Regions from separate parts of the Peribacillus sp. FSL H8-0477 genome, predicted to be linked through region 1. Evidence: riboswitches for the same ligand, from Rfam matches in the RefSeq annotation. Region 1 holds a riboswitch; the other holds the start of a gene.
What was found. A riboswitch is a leader RNA that binds a small molecule or an ion and turns the genes downstream of it on or off. The one in region 1 is predicted to bind lysine.

Region 1 (3,196 bases):
CGAACAGATCAGCTTACAAAAAGGATTTAATGCGGAAGCTCTTGAGGAACCAAAACGAAGAGCCGCCAGAGTTTCTTTCTTAGTTAAGTTGGATTTAAAAGATCCAATTCAATAACAATGGTATGATTGCCATCAATTCATCTAGTTGGATTGATGGCATTTTTTTGAATGGATATACGAATAGGCTGTCAAGATATTCTTGACAGCCTAAGGATAAAAAAGTTATTTTACAATACTTCTACCGGTTTGCGTTCATCCAGATTAAACGCTTCATGTAATGCTTCTACTGCTGTAACCATTTCTTTTTCATTGATAACGGTCGATACTTTGATTTCAGAAGTACTGACCATTTTTATCTGGATTTTTGCTTCAGCTAGGACTTCAAACATTTCTGCTGCTACACCCGGATTTGAAATCATTCCTGAACCGACGATTGAAACTTTCGCCAGATTGGTTTCTGTTTCAACTCTTTGAAACGGCATCATTTCTTTATTCGCTTCAAGCACCTCAAGCAGGTTTGAGACATCTTCGCTTTTAATAGAAAATGATAAATTATTCATGTCATGCTCTGTCATACTCTGAATAATGATATCAACATTTATCTGATTCTTTGCAAGTGTAGTGAAGATTGTAGATAATGTTCCTAAACTCCCAGCCAATCCATAAATTGTGACTCGGGTAATTCGATCCTCAAATGCGATTCCTCTAACAATTAAATTCTGCTCCATCGTTGCTTCCTCCTCTATCAATGTTCCTTTTTCTTGTGCTGTACTTGAGCGGACTTCAAGCGGTATATGATGATTCTTGGCAAATTCAACGGCTCTAGGATGTAAAACACCTGCGCCTAGGTTAGCTAGTTCCAGCATTTCATCGTATGAAATTGAATAAAGTTTTCTCGCGTTTTTTACATACCGAGGATCAGTAGTAAATACCCCCGTTACATCTGTATAGATGTCACACCGATCTGCTTTTAATGCTGCTGCAAGAGCTACGGCCGTCGTGTCAGATCCTCCGCGTCCAAGAGTGGTTATCCCACCATCTTCTGCCAATCCTTGGAATCCAGCAACAACGACAACTTTCCCCTCATTCAAACTATTCTGTACTTTTTCTGTATCTATATCTAAAATCCGTGCATTTCCATACACCGCTTCACATTTTATCCCTGCCTGCCAACCTGTTAACGAAATCGCTTCCTGTCCTTTTTCTATCAACGCCATTGTAAGAAAGGCAATGGTTACTTGCTCTCCTGTAGTGAGTAACATATCCATTTCCCGCTTCGATGGTCGTTCGGTTATATCGTATGACATGGAAACGAGCTCATCAGTCGTTTTCCCCATGGCTGACACAACGACGACTACGTCATTACCATTTGCAGCCTCTTCAATTACTCGATCCGCAACATTTTTGATTTTTTCTATACTTCCTACTGAAGTCCCGCCGAATTTTTGAACAATCAAACCCATATCATGCTGCACCCTCTCTTATTTTAGTACAAGAAAAACCACAAAAAAACAGCAATGAGAAGAGTCTCATTGCTGTGATATCGTAAAAGAATACGGCTAACACAGTGAGATAGCTCTCCAGAATTTTTCATTCTGACAATCTGCCATCTCTTAAATGTACAGACCAGCACTTTGAGTGGATGAGCACTCAATTGCTTCGGCGATTTTCCCTTTCCAGACTTTTCACGGAAGCTCATACTTCTCCAAGTCTGTACTAATGAATCTCGCACCTCTATCAACACGTTAAATTGTTAAATACTTTAAATTCATACTGAATTATAGCATAGGGATATGTTTGGTTCAACACTATTCTTGCAATTTTCTTGCAATTTCCTCAGCTACGCTCTGCGGCATTCCTGCCTCCAAAAACTCTGTAACCCCAGCCTCACGCATTTTTTTTATCGATCCAAAATGCTTCAACAGCTGTTTTTTACGTTTTTCTCCGACACCCGGAATCTCATCAAGTAAAGATTGAAAGGCACTTTTTCCACGAAGTTGTCGATGGAATGTAATCGCAAATCGATGGACCTCATCTTGTATTCTTTGCAGCAGATAAAATTCCTGACTGCTCCGATCCAGTGGTACAATTTCAAGCGGATTGCCAATCATCAGTGAGGACGTACGGTGCTTCTCATCCTTAACAAGACCAGCGAGAGGAACTTCAAGCCCTAGTTCATTCTCTAAAATATCTCGAACTCCATCCACATGACCTTTTCCTCCATCAATAATGATTAAGTCTGGAAGCGGTAAGCCTTCTTTTAAGACTCGAGTATATCTACGTCTGACGACTTCACGCATCGTTTCATAATCATCTGGACCCGATACCGTTTTAATTTTATATTTCCGATACTCACGCTTTTCAGGCTTTCCATCAATAAATACAACCAGTGCGGAAACTGGATCAGTTCCTTGGATATTCGAATTATCGAAAGCCTCTATACGATGTGGTGTATAGATTCCTAATCGTTGACCAAGGTTCTCCACGGCTTTAATCGTTCGTTCTTCATCCCGATCAATTAAAGAGAACTTCTCTTGAAGGGCAATCGAAGCATTTTTATTTGCCAGCTGCAGCATATCCTTCTTCTGACCGCGTTTTGGATGAATCACTTTAACTTGAAGTAACTTTTCAGCCATCTCACCATCGACAGCTTCAGACACTAGAATTTCCTTTGGTTTAAAATGATTAGGTTTCGTATAAAATTGGCCCAGATAGGTCAAAATTTCTTCTTCCGGCTCATCATATATAGGAAATAAAGAAACATCTCGTTCAATTAACTTCCCTTGTCTTACAAAAAACACCTGAACACACATCCAGCCCTTATCATAGGCATAACCAAAAATATCACGATCGGTAAAATCAGTAGACATCATCTTTTGTTTTTCCATGGTAATCTCAATATGGGCAATTTTATCGCGGTACTCTTTAGCCCGCTCAAAATCAAGAGCCTCTGCCGCAGCATGCATTTTCTCTGTCAGCTCGGCTTTAATCTCTTTATAGCCGCCATTTAGGAAACGAGTAATATCCGTTACAATCTTTTTATACTCTTGTTGTGGAACATCAAAGACACAAGGTGCCAGACATTGCCCCAAATGATAATAGAGACACACTCGATCTGGCAGCGTGTTGCATTTTCGCAACGGATAAATTCGATCAAGCAGCTTCTTTGTTTCATTAGCAGCTATTACATTCGGAT
Region 2 (3,196 bases), 380 kb from region 1:
AATGAGCAATAGCTATTCCTACCCACGTGACAAATCCAGCCATACCAGAAGCATTTAGGAGCCAAACGTATACCACACCATCACCAAAGAGGGTTGTAGTAAAGGCAAGGGTACCAACAAGGCTTGTCATAATTAGTGCATTTACTGGAACGCCTCTCTTATCGAGCTTACCGAGGAACTTAGGGGCTTTACCGTCCCGTGCAAGATCCCACAGCATCCGAGTTGATGCATACATTCCAGAGTTACCAGCTGAAAGAACAGATGTTAAGATAACAGCGTTCATTAAGGAAGCAGCGAAGGCAAGTCCTGCTCGTTCGAACACGAGTGTGAATGGACTAACCGCTACGTTTTCACTTAGAAGACGAGCGTCTGTATATGGGATGATCATTCCAATGACAAAAATCGCTAAAATATAAAATAAAATAATTCTCCAGAAAACGGAGTTGATGGCCTTAGGGATTGTTTTTTCTGGATTCTCACTTTCTCCGGCAGCAATTCCTAGAAGTTCTGTTCCTTGGAATGAGAAACCAGCCACCATAAAGATACCAAGAATGGTGAAAAATCCGCCGTTAAATGGTGCATCTTCAATTGTAAAGTTAGAAAAACCGATTGTTTCTCCACCCATGATTCCGAAAATAATTAAAATACCGGTAATTAAGAAAATGATAACGGTTATGACTTTAATAAGAGCAAACCAATATTCTGCTTCACCGAATCCTTTAACAGACATGTAATTAAACAAAAACATAATAACTAAAGCAAGCGCGCTCCAAAGAAGAGATGGGCTGTCTGGAAACCAAAATTTCATAATCAGAACAACTGCGGCAAGCTCAGCTGCAATGGTGACTGCCCAGTTATACCAATAATTCCATCCAATCGCAAAACCGAAGGAAGGATCAATAAACCGTGACGCATAAACCCTGAATGAACCAGTGACAGGCATGAACGCAGCCATTTCAGCTAGACCAGTCATTAAAAAGTAAACCATAAGTCCAATTGCTGCATATGCGACCAGTGCTCCGCCTGGTCCAGCCGTATGAATGGCTCCCCCACTGGCAAGGAAAAGTCCTGTGCCTATGGTTCCGCCTAGAGAGATCATTGTTAAATGCCGTGCTTTCAGTCCACGTTGTAGTTGACCGTTTGATGATTGTGAATTCTTCACTGAACTAACACTCCTTTGATATATAGAAGAAAAAAGGCACAAAAAAACAGCAGTCGAAAAAGATCGACGGCTGTTGATAGACCGTTTATCCTTCCGAAGATAGCACCCCACGTTTAAAAACGTGACAGAGATGTTCCTATTTGAAAACATCGCCAGCGTGGGTATACAATGTTATACCCAAACTTCGGCAACTTATCCTTTCTGAAGGAGTCAAAAATTTTCATTGAATCTCGTCCGTCATACTTTTATAAGCTGCAGCCTCTAACTCATCGGTTAATGAGGAAGTATTAAATTAATTATGTTAAAATTATAAATGACTTTAAAGCAGAGTGCAATGAATAAATATGGAAGCAAACCTATTTATACGGTTTTGCGTTTAATCAGACGGAACTTGAGCTTGATTTTTGCTGGATCTTTTTCTAGTTGACTAAGGTCAAAGGCAGTTTTTCCAATCTGCTCTAGAGGGAGCGAAACGGTTGTTATGCCGAGCGTTTTGGCAACGCCGTCATTATTAAAGCCAATAATACCAACGCTTCTGGGAACGTTCTTTCCTGATTGCCTCGCTTGTAAGATGAAACCCGCTGCTGCTTCAACAAGTCGTCTGGTTTTTCAACAAGTCCATTCCAAATATGAAACACCTCACCGCCATCTGTAATGTTATAGATGCCGTCAATCAGCCAATCCTTTCTAGCGACAAGCTGATACTTTTCGACTGATTCGTGATTAGCCTTTAAACGCTGATGACTGTTACGTCCAATCAATCATCCTAGGACTAATCCGATTTTAGAATAATTATTTTTAATTAAATGATTAAATGCCAAGGTTACTGCTGCATAATGGTCAATGCATACAGAAGGAAACTCTGTTTGCGTAGTATCTTCACATAGAATGATGGGTCCGTACCCTTTATATCCTCGGAGAATTTTCATCTCGATCACCCTTGAACAGATGATGATGTTATGAGCATATTAAGAGCTTGTATTTCTTTATGCCGTTGAGAATTTGTATGAAAAATAACCTTAAAGTTAAAAAAAGAAAATGAAAAGTAAAAATATGTATTCCTCAATGCGCAATATGTAATATTATCCATCCTTCGATATAGTTGAGATTTTGCTTGGATAAAGTATAATGGATAAATGGCTTTAAGTAGTGCTGCATTGTTAGGGGAGATTTTAAATGGAACAGCAAAATAGATTTTCAAATCGCATCGACTACACCTTAGTTTTTATCTTATTTCTATTATGTATTTCTAGTTGTATCGCCATTTACAGTGCTATGACAACAGGGCAATATACAGAAAACTTTCTTGTAAAACAAATTTTCTGGTATGCCGTTGGTGTGGGTATTATCGCAGCGGTCATTACTTTAGATTCCGATCAATTAATTAAAATTTCCTGGTATGCTTACGGTTTTGGACTATTCTTATTACTTCTACTTATTATTGCCCCAGAGAGTATTGTACCAGTTCGGAATGGTGCTAAGAGTTGGTTTGTCATCCCGGCACTTGGATCTATACAACCGTCGGAGTTTATGAAGGTCTTTCTAATCATGGGATTGGCCAAAACAATCTCTAGTCATCATCCTAAATTCATTATAAAAACAATTAAATCAGATTTGTGGCTGTTGATTAAATTAGGTATTGTAACAATGGTTCCACTTGCACTCGTTATGCAGCAACCAGATCTTGGGACATCAATGGTGTTTTTAGCCATCATGCTTGGGATGATGTTTATTTCGGGGATATCATGGAAAATCCTTTTGCCAATCGTGTCGGCGGTTGCTTCAATTGGATCATTGATTTTATATTTAGTATTGAAACAGCCTGCCTTCTTAGAAAAATATTTGGGCGTAAAGGAATATCAATTCGGGAGGATTTACTCTTGGCTTGATCCGTATAACTATTCTAGTACAACAGGCTTTCAGCTGACTAAGTCACTGCTTGCAATCGGCTCAGGACAAACGACAGGTAAAGGTATCGGTTCTCGCGAAGTTTATCTTCCAGAAAGTCATTCCGATTTTATCTTCAGTGTAATC

Region 2: linked by a shared signal. The riboswitch ahead of MHI18_RS09320 (amino acid permease) and the one ahead of MHI18_RS07380 (aspartate kinase) in region 1 are both predicted to bind lysine.

The regions. Positions count from the first base shown of each region.
Region 1 covers NZ_JBBODE010000001.1:1,447,665-1,450,860, forward strand. The annotation lists gene MHI18_RS07375 (YslB family protein) at 1-115, shown strand, start outside; gene MHI18_RS07380 (aspartate kinase) at 228-1,463, opposite strand; lysine riboswitch at 1,566-1,745, opposite strand; gene uvrC (excinuclease ABC subunit UvrC) at 1,809-3,196, opposite strand, start outside.
Region 2 covers NZ_JBBODE010000001.1:1,823,525-1,826,720, reverse strand. The annotation lists gene MHI18_RS09320 (amino acid permease) at 1-1,186, opposite strand, end outside; lysine riboswitch at 1,255-1,434, opposite strand; gene MHI18_RS22150 (substrate-binding domain-containing protein) at 1,523-1,735, opposite strand; gene MHI18_RS09315 (hypothetical protein) at 1,642-1,923, opposite strand; gene MHI18_RS09310 (hypothetical protein) at 1,924-2,112, opposite strand; gene MHI18_RS09305 (FtsW/RodA/SpoVE family cell cycle protein) at 2,339-3,196, shown strand, end outside.